2 regions of the Buttiauxella sp. 3AFRM03 genome follow, and region 1 is predicted to be linked to the other one. Evidence: predicted binding sites of a transcription regulator. Region 1 holds the regulator's gene; the other holds the start of a gene.

Region 1 (9,412 bases):
GACCACGGGAAGGGTATGTGTTACTTGACAAGCTTCGAGCTGCAAACAACAGAACACCATTCATAATCTATGCAGCATCAAATCTTCCAGAGCATAAAGAAGAAGCATATATTCGGGGAGCAAACGGCTCAACAAACCGCGTAGCAGAACTTTTCGAATTGGTCATGGCGGCTCTAACGAATACGGCACGGTCTTAAAAAGATCACCGCCAGTAAAGTAAAATGGTTCATCACGCTACACGTGATGAACCATTAAAAACAATAAGCGAAGACATTTCAGCCTTCACTTATCCCAGCAGCAAATTACTCTGCGTCTGGCTCTTCAGATTTATGCTTAGCAGCAGATTCTTTAATCAGCGCCTGCAATTCACCACGTTGATACATCTCAATGATGATGTCGCAACCGCCAACCAGCTCGCCATCAACCCACAATTGCGGGAAAGTCGGCCAGTTGGCATATTTTGGCAACTCAGCACGGATGTCCGGGTTCTGCAAAATATCAACGTAGGCGAAACGCTCACCACAGGCAGACAGCGCCTGCACAGCCTGGGCTGAGAAACCACAGCTAGGCAGTTTCGGGGAACCTTTCATATAAAGAAGGATTGGGTTTTCAGTAATCTGTTGTTGGATTTTTTCAATAGTGCTCATTGCTTGCTTCCTCAAACCTGGTCTCGGCAGTAGCCTGCCATTGTAGCGATCGATACCCTCTCCAGAAAACACCAATTTTTGCAGGGTTTCTGTGTACTACGCGATGGAGGGATAACATGTCTCAAGAATAACACTTTTCCGGTAGCTGCAAATCAGGAATTAACCCTATCCCTGATCAATAAATCACCTTATGACCTTAAGTTTGATGATTTTTTTTGCGACTGGTTACGAAACAGCACGACGATAGGTAAAAGGTTGTTAACTTTATCTCACTTAATAGATTAGAATCGGCGGGTTTCGCAAAATCATACACGGGCATGATGGTAATTATCATGCATTCATTTTAACCAGGGGATTGTCGAGTGGCGCGGATAACAAAAATTTCTATCACGCTCTGTGCTCTGCTATTTACCTTGCCGTATACACCATTGACGCAGGCGTCTGAGCACGCTCGTCCCGTGGCGGCGCATAAAGCGCACGTTGTGAAAAGCACAACCAAGAGCACAGAAAAGAGCAGTAAGAGTAAAGATAAAACCACTACCGCCAGCAAGAAAACCAACACCACCTCCAAAACAGCCAGCAAGAAAAAAGAAACCACTGCCTCAACGAGTAAAACCGCTAAAAACTCCAGCAGTGCTAAAACAAAAAATCTTGCCAGTAAAGACCGCAAAAAATCCTCTCAGCTCGCGAAAGTCCAGCCTGTTGCTCTCACCGAAAAATGCAGTAAACCTCGTAAAGGTTATAAAACGCATTGCGTGAAAGTCAAAGCAGAGCAACCAACGACGATTGCCGCTGCGCATAAAGTCCGGGTGCAAAAAGCACAGAAAACGGCGATGAACAAATTGATGGGCCAGATTGGCAAACCGTATCGCTGGGGTGGGACTTCACCGCGTACCGGTTTCGATTGCAGCGGTCTGGTTTATTACGCCTATAAAGATTTGGTGAAGTTCCGTATTCCACGCACTGCTAACGAAATGTATCACCTGCGTGATGCCTCTTCGGTGGATCGTGGTGAGCTGGAAACAGGTGACCTGGTATTCTTCCGTACACAAGGTCGCGGCACTGCGGATCACGTAGGCGTGTATGTAGGCAACGGTAAGTTCATTCAGTCTCCACGTTCGGGCAGGGATATCCAAATCACTTCCTTGAGCGAAGATTACTGGCAACGCCACTATGTTGGCGCTAAACGTGTCATGACCTCCAAAACCATTCGTTAAAAATTCGTCGAAAATCTGCGCCTGCCCTTCATTGGGCAGGCGTGTTCCTCTTTTGCTTACCCTTTCAATTTGTTACCCTAAACCCGCACTAAAAGTGTTGTCTAGATGTAAACAATAATAAGGAGTTAGCAATGTCGTTCGAACTACCTGCACTACCGTATGCAAAAGATGCTTTAGCACCGCATATCTCCGCCGAAACCCTGGAATACCATTACGGTAAACACCATCAAACCTATGTCACTAACCTGAATAATCTGGTTAAAGGCAGCGCGTTTGAGGGTAAAACCCTCGAAGAGATCGTTCGTACTTCCGAAGGTGGCGTATTTAACAACGCCGCTCAGGTCTGGAACCACACTTTCTACTGGAACTGCCTGGCACCAAATGCTGGCGGCGAGCCAACTGGCGAACTGCTGGAAGCCATCAATAAATCTTTTGGTAGCTTCGCTGAGTTCAAGCAGCAATTTACTGATGCTGCTATCAAGAACTTCGGTGCTGGCTGGACATGGCTGGTTAAACAGGAAGATGGCGCATTAGCGATTGTTTCTACCTCTAACGCTGGCACCCCACTGACGACTGCAGCTAAACCGCTGTTGACTGTGGATGTGTGGGAACATGCGTACTACATCGACTACCGCAATGCTCGTGCTGGCTACCTTGAGCATTTCTGGGCGCTGGTGAACTGGGCGTTTGTTGCGAAGAATTTAGCAGCTTAATGCAAAAGTAAATGGGCCGCGATTTGCGGCCCATCTTGATCAAAGCGTAAAAATCAGTGCAGTACGGCAGTTAGTGCGCCGAAAACAATCAAAGCCAAAACAATTACCGTCGTCGTGATTGAAAATTTCAAATCGGTGCTCATCATTAAACTCCTTTTATATCCATACAATCGATGTGTCAGGGTGATTTTCCCACAACCAGAGATAAAAATCCTCCAGGTTTTAATCTGATATCAATTTTCCCTCTTCCACTTTTCGCCTGGATAGGCCAAAATCCCTCGCTAATTTGTTGCGTATCGTCAATTCAATGCCCTCCTCCCGTTTTATGTCGCAATCCCGGCATACCTGCAACCATCATGTTGCCTGTGGAGTCAGCGTACGCAAACGTTTAACATAATAGCAATCAAGGGTTTACGATATAGCCCGGAGTGAATTTTAATGGCGACAATCAAGGACGTGGCGAAGCGCGCAAACGTTTCCACTACAACCGTATCACATGTGATTAACAAAACCCGTTTTGTGGCGGAAGAAACGCGCAATGCGGTGTGGGCAGCAATTAAAGAATTGCACTACTCGCCAAGCGCCGTAGCACGAAGCCTGAAAGTTAATCACACCAAAACGATTGGTCTGCTTGCCACTTCCAGTGAAGCACCCTATTTCGCCGAGATAATCGAAGCGGTGGAAAATAGCTGCTTTGAAAAAGGCTACACCCTGATTTTGGGCAACGCGCACAACAACTTTGAAAAGCAGCGCGCTTACTTATCGATGATGGCACAAAAGCGTGTCGATGGCCTGTTAGTGATGTGCTCTGAATATCCTGAATCATTGCTCACCATGCTTGAAGAGTACCGTCACATCCCTATGGTGGTGATGGACTGGGGCGAGGCTCGTGCCGATTTCACCGACTCCGTGGTCGATAACGCTTTCCACGGCGGTTATCTTGCTGGACGTTATTTGATTGAACGCGGCCACCGCGAAATTGGCGCCATTCCCGGGCAAATGGAACGTAACACCGGTGGCGGCCGCCATGCAGGCTTTATGAAAGCACTGGAAGAAGCGGGAATTTCCATTCCGGAAAACTGGATTGTTCAGGGAGACTTTGAACCTGAATCAGGTTACCGCGCCATGCAGCAGATCATCGGCCAGTCTCATCGCCCAACAGCGGTATTCTGTGGCGGCGACATTATGGCGATGGGTGCTATTTGCGCTGCTGATGAAATGGGGCTGCGCGTACCGCAGGATATTTCCGTTATCGGTTACGACAACGTACGCAACGCGCGTTACTTCTCACCGGCATTGACCACCATCCACCAGCCGAAAGATTCGCTAGGGGAAACGGCGTTTAATATGCTGCTGGATAGAATCGTCAACAAACGCGAAGAGTCGCAGTCGATTGAGGTTCACCCGCGTCTGATTGAACGCCGCTCTGTGGCTGATGGCCCGTTTCGCGATTATCGCCGCTAAGTGTGTGTCGGATGTCGCGCAAGCGACATCCAGCAGACTTACAGCGGCTCCTGTAGCCACTCCTGATTCATCGTGTCACTATCGCCTAAGTAATCCAACAGCCAGGCCAACGCTGGCGATGCATCGTTTTGCTGCCATGTCAGGCAACATGCCGCGTCAGGGAATGGATTATCCAGCGTTAATTCGCGCCATTTCCCTGAAGCAACCCACGGTTTGGCAATATGTAACGGCACCATGCCGATACACAACCCCGCGCTCAAGCAATCCGAACCGGACGCCCAATCAGGCACTACCACGCGGCGCTGGTTATCTAACAGCCAGGTAATTCGTTTTGGTAATGAACGCGAAGTATCTTCCAGAACTAGCGATGGCCAGGCACGCAGGTCATCATCGCTTAACGTCCCATCGCACTGTGCCAGTGGGTGCGAGGAAGCCACCACGCAACGCCAGCTCAACGTTCCCATATCACGGAAGGCATAACGCCCCCCAACCGGAATCGCCTGAGTCGCGCCAATCGCCACTTCTACGCGTCCATCCGCCAGCGCATCCCACACGCCGTTGAACACTTCCTGAAAGATACGTAATTCGATATCAGGAAAATGGCGATAGAAATCCAGCACCAGTTGCCGCGTTCGCTCCGGTTTTACAATGTTATCAACTGCAATCGCCAGGTGACCACGCCATCCATTGGCGATCTGTTGGCACTGTTGCCGTGTCGTCATCATTTTTTTGATAACAGAGCGGCCTTCTTTGAGAAAAAAGACGCCAGCAGGGGTTAATTCAACATCCCGATGACGACGTTCGAATAGCGGAACGGCTAACCAATCTTCGAGTTGCCGCACCGTATAACTAATGGCAGACGGAACGCGGTGCAACTCTTGTGCTGCACCGCTGAAGCTGCCATTGCGCGCTACCGCATCGATGACTTCCAGCGAGTATTCTGACCACATTTCTTTGCTCACAAATTTTTTGAACGCAACCTACAAATATTAGCGTTTCACAAGCGTAATTGCACTCCGTACACTCTCGCGGCGATTAACCTGCAAGATAAAACAAGAGAAAATTATGCAACCATCAAAAGGATTTCTTATCTGGCTGGCCGGATTAAGTGTGCTGGGGTTCCTCGCCACAGACATGTATCTGCCTGCTTTCGCTGCCATTCAGCAAGATTTACAGACCGACGCCTCTGCCGTCAGTGCCAGCCTGAGTCTGTTCCTTGCCGGCTTTGCGTTTGCCCAGTTGATGTGGGGTCCATTGTCAGACCACTTCGGTCGTAAACCGGTATTACTGGCGGGTTTAAGCCTGTTCGCCATCGGTTGTATCGGCATGCTGTGGGTTGAAAGCGCCACCGCGCTACTGGTACTGCGTTTTGTTCAGGCGGTTGGCGTCTGTTCTGCGGCCGTCAGTTGGCAAGCTTTGGTGACCGATTACTATCCGGCGAATCGCGCTAACCGTATTTTCGCCACCATTATGCCACTGGTTGGCTTGTCTCCGGCGTTGGCACCGCTGCTCGGTAGCTGGATTTTGACTCACTTTGACTGGCAGGCGATTTTCGCTACCCTGTTTGCCATCACGCTGGTGCTGATGATCCCGACTTTACGTCTGAAACCCCGCACTCAGCACCATCCGCAAACCGAAGATAATAAAGTCAGCTTTACCTCTTTGCTGCGCTCACGCGTGTACAGCGGGAACGTATTGATTTATGCCGCCTGCTCCGCCAGCTTCTTTGCCTGGCTGACCGGTTCGCCATTCATTCTTAACGATATGGGTTACAGCCCGGCGGTTATTGGACTGAGTTATGTGCCGCAAACCATCGCCTTCTTGATTGGCGGCTACGGCTGCCGTAGCGCGCTGCAAAAATGGCAAGGCAAGCAAATGTTGCCATGGTTACTTGCACTCTACACCCTGAGCATTTTCGGTACCTGGGGTGTGGCGGTCAGCGGCCATGCCAGCCTCACGCTGCTATTGATTCCATTCTGCGTGATGGCGATTGCTAATGGTGCGATTTACCCGATCGTCGTTGCTTCAGCCTTGTTGCCATTCCCGCAGGCCACCGGTAAAGCAGCTGCATTGCAAAATACGCTGCAATTAGGTTTGTGCTTCCTGGCAAGTTTGATGGTGTCATGGTTGGTCGCAACCCCGTTGTTGACCACCACCAGCGTCATGCTGGTGACCATCGTCTTAGCCATGTTGGGCTACTTGCTGCAACGCCGTAGTCATGTCAAAGTCTGGCAACCTGCTGAATCCGATGCACATTAATGTATCGTTTGCGTGACAGTAATGTAGTTAGCTTGCTAACAATATTTCATTGAATCACCGCCTGGGCGAGCCTATACTTATTTACGGCTTGACCGTCAGCACAATAATAATGACGTTTTGACGGGAGCCTTTGTGCTCCCGTTTGTTGTTTTAGAAGCTTTTTTTGTGGGCTCTCGCCCCCCTTTCTCTGTTCTACGTCGGATATCAGGCTCGCGGTATTTTCCGTGACATTTCTCACATGCCCAAAATAGCGTCTACGCTGTTTTAAGGTTCCTCTCACAATGGTGATGGAGAAGCTATGAGTTCATCGTGTATAGAAGAAGTCAGCATAAGAAATAACCCGTGGTATCGAATCGTGAGCGAAATGCTCACGCAGGCTGGCGTGGAAATTAACGGCCCGCGCCCTTTCGATATCCAGGTTAAGCATCCCGATTTTTTTAAGCGCGTGCTGCAAGAAGGCACCCTCGGGCTGGGTGAAAGCTATATGGACGGCTGGTGGGACTGCGAACGGCTGGATATATTTTTCAATAACACCATCCGTGCCGGACTTGAGAATCAACTCCCCCGCCATTTAAAAGACACCCTGCGCATTGCTGCAGCCCGAATATTAAATCTGCAATCCAAAAAACGCGCCTGGATTGTCGGTAAAGAACATTATGATCTTGGCAACGACTTATTTAGCCGGATGCTCGATGAACATATGCAATATTCCTGCGGCTACTGGAAATCAGCCACTACCCTTAGCGATGCGCAGAATGCCAAACTGAAAATGATCTGCGATAAGTTGCATCTTGAGCCAGGTATGACGCTGCTGGATATCGGCTGCGGCTGGGGTGGGCTTGCGGAATATGCCGCACGGCATTATGGGGTCGTGGTTCATGGCGTGACCATTTCTGCCGAGCAGCAGAAAATGGCTCAGGAACGTTGTCTCGGGCTGGACGTGACTATCTTGCTGCAAGATTATCGCGATTTAGAAATGCAGTTTGACCGCATTGTTTCAGTTGGCATGTTTGAACACGTCGGGCCGAAAAACTATGCCACCTATTTCAATGTGGTTGACCGCAACCTGAAACCAGAGGGTATTTTCCTGCTGCACACTATTGGTTCGAATAAAACCGATAACTGCGTTGACCCGTGGATAGACAAATACATTTTCCCGAACGGTTGCCTGCCGTCCGTGCGCCAGATTGCCGATGCCAATGAAGGCCATTTCGTGATGGAAGACTGGCATAACTTTGGTGCCGACTACGATAAAACGTTAATGGCATGGCACGAGCGTTTCCAGAATACCTGGCCGGAATTTGCCAGTAACTATTCAGAACGATTCAAACGGATGTTTAGTTATTACCTTAATGCGTGTGCCGGAGCCTTCCGCGCCCGCGATATTCAACTGTGGCAAATCGTCTTTAGCCGCGGCATCGAACACGGCTTACGCGTCCCGCACTGATTTAATACCCCGGCTAGTCCGGGGTTTAGCATTTTCTTAACAAATCGTGAACTTCTTCACGTTTCCAGCTCTCCTTTCCTCACGAGTTTGATCTCGCTAACACTTATCTCTTTATTCAATGGAAACCGGTTTCCCTGTTGTTTCACAATCAATCCACTTACCCCGACAATAACAAGGATACCGCCATGAGCATCTACCAAAAAATGGTCAATGTGATTGAGCAAAAAGTCACTCCCATGGCCGGAGCGATGGGCTCTCAGCGCCATGTCATCGCCATCCGCGACGGCTTTATCTCTGCCCTACCGTTTATGATCATCGGTTCTTTCTTGTTAGTATTTATTTTCCCGCCGTTCTCACCTGACAGTAGTTGGGGCTTTGCCCGCTCGTGGTTGAGTTTTTCTCTCACCTACCGCGAACAGCTGATGTTGCCGTTTAACCTCAGCATGGGTGTCATGACATTCTTTATTTCGGTCGGTATTGGTGCAAGCCTCGGAAAGCACTATAAGCTCGACCCGATTATGACCGGCTTACTGGCATTTATGGCTTTTTTACTGGTCGCAGCACCGTATAAAGACGGGCAGATTTCAACACAATATTTCTCTGGCCAGGGCATCTTTACCGCACTGCTGACGGCCATTTATGCCAGCGAAATGTATGCGTTCCTCAAACGCCACAACATCACTATCCGCTTGCCGAAAGAAGTCCCAACCGGTGTTGCGCGCTCGTTTGAGATCCTGATTCCGGTGGTGGTGATTGTCGCCACGCTCCATCCGCTGAACTTATTTATTGAATCGACCACCGGAATGATTATTCCGGAAGCGATCATGCACCTGCTGGCACCGCTGGTTTCGGCCTCTGACTCATTGCCTGCGATTCTGATTTCGGTGTTTATCTGCCAGATCCTGTGGTTTGCCGGTATCCACGGTGCACTGATTGTCACCGGGATTATGAACCCATTCTGGATGGCCAACCTTTCGGCGAACCAGACCGCACTCGCCGCCGGTAACGTGCTGCCACATATCTACCTGCAAGGTTTCTGGGATCACTACCTGCTGATTGGCGGCGTCGGTTCAACATTGCCGCTGGCGTTCTTGCTGCTGCGTAGCCGCGCCATTCACCTGCGTACTATCGGTAAAATGGGCGTGGTGCCAAGCTTCTTTAACATCAACGAACCCATTTTGTTCGGTACGCCAATCATCATGAACCCGCTGTTCTTCCTGCCATTTACTTTGGTGCCGATGATTAACGCAACCCTGGCGTACATCGCGACTAAATTAGGTTGGGTGGCACAAGTTGTGTCGTTAACACCGTGGACAACCCCGGCACCCATTGGCGCGTCGTGGGCCGCAAATTGGGCGGTAAGTCCCGTAATCATGTGCCTGATTTGTATGGTCATGTCGGCTGTGATGTATTACCCCTTCCTGAAGGCTTACGAGCGCACCCTGCTAAAACAGGACGAAGAGCGCAGTGCACAGGAAAACGAGAACCCGATTACTGTAAGTTAATTTTTTATAGCCTGCCGGTATGGCAGGCTCGTCAAATGAGGAACAAAAATGAAATACCAATTTCCTGATAATTTTTGGTGGGGCAGCGCCAGTTCAGCACCACAAACGGAAGGCGAAACACTCGGATTTGGCAAAACGGCCACCATCTGGGATCGGTGGT
Region 2 (9,412 bases), 640 kb from region 1:
GAGCGTTATATTCACTCACTTCCATGAAGTCACCCTTCTCATCCATTTTCTGATATTGGCTTTTCCCTTTCTGACGTTCACGGGTTTTCAGAATCAGACGATTAGATGGTAATTCCAGCACCGCGAGCGTTGCTGCAATGACGTCAAACAGACGCTGGCGCGCTTTATTCGCATCAACGGTTTTCGGTGGTGCATATTCCTGCACCACCACCCACTCGCCATAACGGTCAACGGCGACATTATATTCCGGCAGGTCAGCATCGTAAATTCGGTAGCATTCAATGCCTTCCTGACGTGCCCATTTATCGAGTTTTTTGACGTTTTTGCGCAGACGGTTCGCGTAATCATCAGCAATCTGGCCTGATGCCGCACCGGTGCTGTTTTCCGATAACTGGTAGTTTTTCTGCACACAATCCAGCGGGCCGTTCTTCGCTTTAAACTGGCGTTCAGCACGCAATTGCAGGCAGCTGAGCAAATCTGGGGAAGCACTGAACAGTGATAAATTCCAGCCACCGAAATGGTTCTTCATGTTACGGCCCAGCAGGCTGTGCAAGGCAATCAGCGCAGGCTCGCTATCCAGACGTTCGCCGTAAGGCGGGTTGCTGATCACCGTCCCCACAGGCCCTTCCGGCAGCGGGTTAGTCAGTTTAGCGACGTCTTTCACTTCGTAGCTGATGATATCGGCCAGACCTGCACGACGGGAGTTAGCGCGAGCGCGTTCAATCACCCTTGAGTCGTTATCTGAACCGAAGAAACGTGATGTGTATTCGCCAAGGCCTTTACGCGCACGAACCTGTGCTTCGGTGGTAATTTCTTTCCACAGCTCCACATCGTGATTTGCCCAGCCGAGGAAGCCCCAATGTTTGCGATGCAAACCAGGTGCACGATCGGTGGCGATCATTGCCGCTTCAATCAGCAACGTACCGGAACCACACATTGGATCGAGCAGCGGCGTACCCGGCTGCCAGCCTGAGCGCATCACAATGGCGGATGCCAACGTTTCTTTAATAGGAGCAGCACCGGTGCTGTCGCGGTAACCGCGCTGATGTAGGCCTTCACCGCTCAAATCCAGCGCGATGCTGGCGGTGTCTTTATTCAGCCAGACGTTAATGCGCAAGTCAGGTTGCTCGCGTTCGACATTCGGACGCGGCAAGTTTTTGCGAGTAAAGGAGTCGACGATGGCATCCTTCACTTTTAACGCGCCGTACTGGCTATTACGGATAACCTCGTTCAGGCCGCTGAAATGCACCGCGAAGGTCGCATCCGGGCCAAACAGCGCAGGCCAGTCGATGGTCTGTACGCCAAGATACAAATCGAGATCGCTGTAAACACTGCATTCGTTTAAAGGCAGCAAAATGCGGGACGCAAGGCGGCTCCACATCAAGCTTTGATAGAGCAGACGTGAGTCCCCCTGGTAATGTACGCCGCCCTGAACCACCTGGCATGCTTGCGCACCAAGGCCCTCCAGTTCAGTTTTTAATAGCTCTTCAAGCCCACGCGCCGTACTGGCAAACAGAGAATTCATATCGTCACTTAATCAGGTATAAAAAGAAAATTGTGGCGCATTATAGCCAATCTGCCACGCATGTCATAAAGTTGGCCTCTTATATTGTTTATTTATTCGTTTATGCCGAGGGAGCGCAATGATCACCCTATCCCAACTCTATATTCACCCGGTGAAATCGATGCGCGGTCTTGCCCTCTCGCATGCTCAGGCAAGCAGCAGCGGTTTAGCCTTTGACCGCATTTTTATGGTCACCGAATCTGATGGCACTTTTATTACCGCGCGTCAGTTCCCGCAAATGGTGCTTTTCACCCCGGCGATTACCCACGATGGCTTATTTCTGAGCGCACCCGACGGCAGTTCTGCCAGCGTGCGTTTTGCTGATTTTCAACCTCAGGCCGAACCGACCGAAGTGTGGGGTAATCATTTCACAGCACGGATAGCGCCGGATGAAATTAACCAGTGGTTGAGCGGATTCTTTTCGCGCCCGGTGCAGTTGCGCTGGCTGGGCGAAACGTTGACCCGTCGCGTGAAACGTCATCAAGAGGTACCACTGTCATTTGCCGACGGTTATCCATTCCTGCTGGTTAACGAAGCTTCGTTACGTGATTTACAAAACCGCTGCCGGGCAAGCGTCAAAATGGCGCAATTCCGCCCAAATATCGTGGTCACTGGCGCACAAGCCTGGGCTGAAGATAGCTGGAAAGTGGTGCGTATTGGTGGTGTGACGTTTGATGTCGCGAAACCTTGTAGCCGTTGTATTTTTACCACCGTCAGTCCAGAGCGTGGCCGTAAACATCCTGGCGGCGAACCCCTGGTAACGCTGCAACAATTCCGCACCGCTCAAGATAATGGCGACGTCGATTTCGGCCAGAATTTAATTGCCCGCAATAGCGGCATTATTCGAGTGGGCGATGAGCTGGAAGTGCTGGCGACCAAACCAGCAAAAGCTTATGGCGCAGGGGCCACCGAAGAAGAGCCAGAACCTTTTGAGCAGCAAGAAAGCAATGTGGCAATTGACTGGCAGGGCCAACAATTCCGCGGCAACAATCAGCAAGTGTTACTTGAGCAGCTAGAACAACAAGGTATCCGTGTGCCCTATTCTTGCCGGGCCGGAATTTGCGGCAGTTGCCGAATTAAATTAGTCAGCGGGGAAGTCAAGGCGTTGAAGAAAAGCGCAATCAATGACGATGGCACAATCCTGTGTTGTAGTTGTATTCCTGCGGGCGATGTGGAATTAGCGGGAAATTAAACAGCTTGATCGAGACTGAGGTCGTTGCCCAAAGGTTGCGGCCTTAATCTGTCATTCATCACTTTAATCGCATCGCCAAGTTGCATAGTGCGGCCTGCCAGTTGTAAACCCGGTTGGGCGAGTAAACAGAGTGCAGCATTGTTGCCCGTTTCGACCACCAGCAGATTCACTTGCTGCATATCATCACTCAAACAGACACAAGCCGCGTCGCCAGGGACCGGCTGCCAGCATTCGCCATGAGAGATAAAGTGCCAGCTTTTTGGCATTTGTGGTTTCAAATAACGAATCGCTACCAGCGCATTTAATACCAGTTCAGCACGCTGATCTTTACTTAAAATAAGGTCGCGACATTTTTCTTCGAAGGTGAAGAAAAGAGCGGCATCATCTACACAAAAGCCTGTATTTTCAAAGGCATCTGGTGTGAGCATTTTACGAGGGAACCGTGAACGGAATAGCATACCATTGGCTAAATCGAGCATCATACGATCATGCTCTTCATCAAAATACCAACGCCAATTATCGTCCGGTTTTATCCGCATAACTATTTGCCCTTTCGTTTATTCCCACGATTTAAAACATCCTTATCGCCGCTTCGTTAATGAACACATTTAATAAAAGACCAATATGTATAATTTAGCAACAGTGGTGGAATATAAAACAACCAGGGCTGAAAATAAAGCCCCGGTTGTCTGAAAGGAAAAATGTTTACAGCCCAGTGATGATTTCTTTAATCAGCGGTGGGCCTTTAAATATGAATCCAGAATATATTTGCACCAGTGAGGCACCCGCCGCCATCTTCTCGCGAGCAGCAATCAGCGAATCAATACCGCCAACACCAATAATAGGTAAGCGACCATTTAATTCTTGCGACAAGCGGCGAATAATTTCTGTGCTTTTAAGTTGAACCGGACGGCCACTTAATCCACCCATTTCGTCACAATATTTCATACCCTGAACCAGGCTACGATCCAATGTGGTATTGGTCGCAATGACCCCATCGATATTATGGCGAACTAAACTATCAGCCACCTGGATCAATTCTTCCTCAGAAAGATCCGGCGCGATCTTCACGGCAACTGGCACATATTTATGATGCAATTCCTGAAGCGCTTGTTGCTTATTTTTAATCGCCACTAACAGATCATCTAACGCTTCACCATATTGCAGCGTGCGTAATCCAGGGGTATTTGGCGAGGAAATATTGATCGCGACATAACCCGCATACGGATAAATTTTATCCATACAGATCAAATAATCATCTTTGCCCTGCTCTACTGGCGTGTCTTTATTCTTGCCAATATTGATACCCAATACCCCATCAAAATGGGATTTTTTAACGTTCTCAACCAGGTTATCTACGCCGTGGTTATTGAAACCCATGCGGTTGATCAAGCCTTCTGCTTCTACCAGACGGAAGATACGCGGCTTGTCATTTCCTGGTTGTGGGCGAGGCGTGACGGTACCAATTTCGATGGAGCCAAAGCCCATGGCACCCAGTGCATCAATACACTCACCGTTTTTATCTAAACCGGCAGCAAGACCCAGTGGGTTCTTAAAGGTCAGACCCATACAGGTCACCGGTTTAGAGGGCACATTTTGCCGCACCAGCCATTCGAGAGGTGTACCTGTTACACGACGCAATTGCTGAAATGTCACTTCATGAGCGCGCTCGGGATCGAGCTTGAAAAGGGCTTTACGAACGAAGGGGTAGTACATGAACACTCCAGAATTCCCAGTATGCAAACTGGGGCAGTATTATTAACGATAACGGACGTGAATGGAATTGACCTGCAACAAAAAAGACCGAATCAGCGCAAACGTTTTCTTCCCTCCATTTTGTTATTCAGTTTTTGGCAAATGATTCCCGGATAAATCATTTAGTGGATTACCACTTCTGCGCGACTATCACACTCAATTGTTATCAATGTTACCTAAAAGCAAACAATTAGTTATAAGGAAACGATATGCGTGTGATCACCCTTGCCGGAAGCCCGCGCTTCCCTTCTCGTTCAAGTGCTCTACTGGAATATGCCCGCGAAAAATTAAGCGCTCTGGATATCGAGGTGTGTCACTGGCATCTACAGAATTTCGCGCCAGAAGATTTGCTGTACGCCCGTTTTGATAGCCCTGCGCTGCTCGCTTTAAATGAACAATTACAGCAGGCCGATGGCGTGATCATTGCGACTCCTGTTTATAAGGCTTCCTTTTCTGGCGCGCTGAAAACCCTGCTCGACCTGCTGCCTGAACGTGCGCTGGATAAAAAGGTCGTGCTGCCATTAGCTACCGGCGGAACAGTGGCACATATGCTGGCGGTCGATTACGCGCTGAAACCCGTCCTTAATGCGCTGAAAGCGCAGGAAATTCTACATGGCGTGTTTGCTGATGACAGCCAGATAGCGGATTACCAGCACAAACCGGTATTCAGCAACAACTTACAACAACGTCTCGATAACGCGCTGGAAACCTTCTGGCAGGCTCTGCACCGCCGGGATTTTATTGTCTCTTCCCCTTTTAAGACGCAAGGAGTTGCCCATGTTTAATTTTCTGAAACGAACCGCGCCGTGGCTTGCACTCGCAGGAACGTTAAGCCTGAGCGCCACGCTTCACGCGGCAGATACGGGGCCAGAGCAGTTGCGCATTGGTTATCAAAAAGGCTCGGTCAGCATGGTACTGGCGAAAAGCCACCAGCTTCTGGAAAAAGAGTATCCAAATACTAAGTTCCAGTGGATTGAATTTCCGGCTGGCCCACAAATGCTCGAAGCCCTGAACATCGGTAGTATCGATCTCGGTAGCACGGGAGATATTCCGCCAATCTTCGCGCAAGCTGCGGGCGCGGACCTGGTGTATGTCGGTTCTGAACCGGCAAAACCAAAAGCCGAAGTGATTCTGGTGCCGGAGAATAGCCCACTGAAAACCGTGGCGGATCTTAAAGGGCATAAAATCGCTTTCCAGAAAGGTTCCAGCTCCCACAACCTGGTACTACGAGCACTGCAAAAAGCAGGGCTGAAATTTACTGATGTCCAGCCTGCTTATTTAACGCCAGCTGATGCGCGCGCCGCATTCCAGCAGGGCAACGTTGATGCCTGGGCAATTTGGGACCCGTACTATTCAGCTGCACTGTTGAATGGCGGCGTGCGCGTCTTAACCGACGGCAGCGAGCTAAATCAAACCGGTTCGTTCTACCTCGCTTCACGCCCTTACGCGGAACAAAACGGTCCGTTCCTGCAACACGTATTGAAAACATTTAGCGATGCCGACGCGTTAACTCGCACCCAGCGTGACGCAAGCGTTGCGCTACTGGCAAAAACCATGGGGTTGCCGGAAAACGTGATTGCTACCTATTTCGACCATCGCCCACCAACGGTGATTACCCCGGTCAGCGCCGAGACTGCCGCCAAACAACAGCAAACCGCAGATCTGTTTTATGACAACCACTTAGTGCCTAAGAAAGTCGATATTCGCACCCGCATCTGGCAACCCGCTAAAGGAGATAAATCATGAGCTTAAACTTATTCTGGTTCCTGCCGACTCACGGTGACGGCCACTACTTAGGCAGTAACGATGCAGCACGTCCGGTTGACCATGCCTACTTGCAACAAATTGCTCAGGCGGCAGACAGAATCGGTTTTACTGGTGTACTGATCCCGACAGGCCGTTCTTGCGAAGACGCCTGGCTGGTTGCGGCATCGATGATTCCGGTAACGCAGCGTTTGAAATTTCTGGTCGCACTGCGCCCAAGCGTGACGTCGCCAACCGTGGCTGCACGCCAGGCCGCGACGCTGGACAGGCTTTCCAACGGGCGTGCTTTATTTAACCTGGTGACCGGTAGCGACCCGGAAGAGTTAGCCGCAGATGGCGTGTTCCTCAATCATCAGGAACGTTACGAAGCTTCAGCTGAATTTACCCACATCTGGCGTCGCCTGCTGGAAGGCGAAACGGTGGATCACGAAGGCAAACATATTCAGGTCAAAGGGGCAAAACTGTTATTCCCGCCTGTGCAGCAGCCTCGCCCACCGCTCTACTTTGGCGGTTCTTCGGATGTGGCACAGGATTTGGCTGCTGAACAGGTGGATCTCTACCTGACCTGGGGCGAACCGCCACATTTAGTGAAAGAAAAAATTGAGCAAGTCCGTGCGAAAGCCGCGGCTCATGGCCGCACGGTACGTTTCGGTATTCGCTTACATGTGATTGTGCGTGAAACCAATGAAGAAGCGTGGGATGCCGCCAATCGCCTGATTTCGCAATTGGATGATGAAACCATCGCCAAAGCACAGGCCGCTTTTGCCCGCACTGATTCTGTCGGCCAGCACCGCATGGCGGCGTTGCACGGCGGCAAGCGTGACAACCTGGAGATCAGCCCAAACTTGTGGGCAGGCGTCGGCCTGGTGCGTGGCGGTGCAGGCACTGCACTGGTAGGTGATGGCCCAACCGTGGCGGCTCGGATTAATGAATACGCCGCACTGGGTATCGACAGCTTTATTTTCTCCGGTTACCCGCACCTGGAAGAAGCTTATCGCGTCGGCGAACTGCTGTTCCCGCACCTTGACGTCACGATTCCACAAATCCCACAGCCGCGCCAGATTCATGAAAAAGGCGAAGTCGTGGCGAATGACTTTATCCCGCGCAAAGTCGCGCAAAGCTAAGGAGCCGCCAATGACCCCTTCAACGCACAAACTGTTGCTGAGAGTGGCACCGTGGGTCTTGCCGGTGGCGGTTATCGCCATCTGGCAACTATCCTCGAGCGCAGGCTGGCTCTCGTCGCGCATCCTCCCCTCTCCGGAAGGGGTGGTGGTTGCATTCTGGAACCTCTCAGCCAGCGGTGAATTGTGGCAACACCTGGCGATCAGTTCATGGCGTGCGGTGATTGGTTTCAGTATTGGTGGCTCATTAGGCCTGGTTCTCGGCCTGATTAGCGGGCTTTCGCGTTGGGGGGAGCGTTTGCTGGACAGCTCGATTCAGATGCTGCGTAACGTTCCGCACCTGGCGCTAATCCCGCTGGTCATTTTGTGGTTCGGCATTGATGAATCAGCGAAGATTTTCCTCGTGGCTCTCGGCACGCTGTTCCCGATTTACATCAACACCTGGCACGGCATCCGTAATATTGACCAGGGCTTGCTGGAGATGGCCCGCAGTTATGGGTTGTCAGGCTTTAGCCTGTTTGCCCAGGTGATTCTGCCAGGGGCTTTGCCTTCGATTATGGTCGGCATTCGTTTCGCACTTGGCCTGATGTGGCTAACGTTAATCGTTGCCGAGACGATTTCGGCAAACTCCGGAATTGGCTATCTGGCAATGAACGCCCGTGAATTCCTGCAAACCGATGTGGTTGTCGTCGCCATAATTTTGTATGCCCTGCTCGGCAAACTCGCTGACATCAGCGCGCAATTACTCGAACGAGTCTGGCTGCGCTGGCACCCTGCTTACCAGTTACAGGAGGAGAACGCATGAATACCGCACGTTTAAACCAGGGGACTCCCCTACTCCTTAACGGCGTGACCAAACGCTACGGCAATAAAACAATTCTTGATGAGCTGGAATTACATATTCCTGCCGGGCAATTTGTTGCGGTGGTCGGGCGCAGTGGCGGCGGTAAAAGTACGTTGTTACGACTACTGGCAGGGTTGGAAAATCCCAACGGCGGGTCACTGATTGCCGGAAATGCCCCACTGCGCGAAAGCCAGGATGAAACACGTTTAATGTTCCAGGATGCGCGTTTGTTGCCGTGGAAATCAGTGATAAATAATGTCGGTCTGGGGCTGAAAGGAAACTGGAAAGACGCGGCGACGAAAGCGCTGGAAGCGGTTGGGCTTGCCAATCGCGCTACCGAGTGGCCGGCCGCCCTGTCCGGCGGCCAGAAGCAGCGTGTGGCGCTGGCTCGGGCGCTGATTCATCGCCCACGGCTGTTATTGCTGGATGAACCTTTGGGCGCGCTGGATGCCCTGACGCGTATCGAAATGCAGGAGTTGATTGTCTCTTTGTGGCAGGAACATGGCTTTACGGTGTTGCTGGTGACGCACGATGTCAGCGAAGCCGTTGCGATGGCGGATCGCGTGTTATTGATTGAAGAAGGAAAGATCGGTTTGGATCTCACGGTTGATTTGCCTCGCCCACGTAAGCTCGGCTCTGTGCGGCTGGCTGAACTGGAAGCGCAGGTGTTAGAACGTGTAATGAAGCGGCAGGTTGTGGAGGAACCGGAGCGCGTGGTGCGCACCGGTTAAGTTTGTTCGCCCTCACCCCGACCCTCTCCCCCAGGAGAGGGAGAGCTCCAGGTGATCCCCTCGCCCTCAGAGGGAGAACTCCAGGTAATCCCCTCTCCCTCAGGGAAAGGGAGAACACCGGGTAATCCCCTCTCCCTCAGGGAGAGGGTTAGGGTAAGGGTGGTTTTTAAGCTAACGCCTTGCTGATCTTCTCGAACAAATCGCCCGACAAGTTTTCCAGCCCTTTCAGCTGTTCCAGCGCTGCACGCATCATCTCCTGTCGTTTTTCATCATAACGTTTCAGTCGAATTAACGGCTCAATCAGACGTGACGCCACCTGCGGGTTACGGTGGTTCAGCTCGCTGAGCATTTCCACCATAAACTGATAGCCGCTGCCGTCGAGTGCGTGGAACGCTGACGGGTTAGCCGCCGCGAATGCACCAATCAGCGAGCGAACACGGT

The links. Region 1 encodes PurR, which represses purine synthesis genes. Its sites were predicted from a motif close to CANGCAAACGTTTGCNTG; they were not measured.
Region 2: a site for PurR is predicted at 4,567-4,584, ahead of pyrD (quinone-dependent dihydroorotate dehydrogenase). Genes of this name have one in related genera too.

Annotation. Positions count from the first base shown of each region.
Region 1 covers NZ_CP033076.1:600,373-609,784, forward strand. Annotated here, with positions in the region: gene D8682_RS04055 (response regulator) at 1-197, shown strand, start outside; gene D8682_RS04060 (Grx4 family monothiol glutaredoxin) at 303-647, opposite strand; gene D8682_RS04065 (C40 family peptidase) at 1,010-1,864, shown strand; gene sodB (superoxide dismutase [Fe]) at 1,996-2,577, shown strand; gene D8682_RS27410 (YnhF family membrane protein) at 2,631-2,723, opposite strand; gene purR (HTH-type transcriptional repressor PurR) at 3,016-4,041, shown strand; gene punR (DNA-binding transcriptional activator PunR) at 4,080-4,991, opposite strand; gene punC (purine nucleoside transporter PunC) at 5,107-6,300, shown strand; gene cfa (cyclopropane fatty acyl phospholipid synthase) at 6,599-7,747, shown strand; gene D8682_RS04105 (PTS sugar transporter subunit IIC) at 7,933-9,252, shown strand; gene D8682_RS04110 (glycoside hydrolase family 1 protein) at 9,301-9,412, shown strand, end outside.
Region 2 covers NZ_CP033076.1:1,238,309-1,247,720, forward strand. Annotated here, with positions in the region: gene rlmKL (bifunctional 23S rRNA (guanine(2069)-N(7))-methyltransferase RlmK/23S rRNA (guanine(2445)-N(2))-methyltransferase RlmL) at 1-1,525, opposite strand, end outside; gene D8682_RS07450 (YcbX family protein) at 1,644-2,756, shown strand; gene zapC (cell division protein ZapC) at 2,753-3,295, opposite strand; gene pyrD (quinone-dependent dihydroorotate dehydrogenase) at 3,462-4,472, opposite strand; gene ssuE (NADPH-dependent FMN reductase) at 4,721-5,296, shown strand; gene D8682_RS07470 (sulfonate ABC transporter substrate-binding protein) at 5,289-6,257, shown strand; gene ssuD (FMNH2-dependent alkanesulfonate monooxygenase) at 6,254-7,399, shown strand; gene ssuC (aliphatic sulfonate ABC transporter permease SsuC) at 7,410-8,201, shown strand; gene ssuB (aliphatic sulfonates ABC transporter ATP-binding protein) at 8,198-8,971, shown strand; gene pepN (aminopeptidase N) at 9,138-9,412, opposite strand, start outside.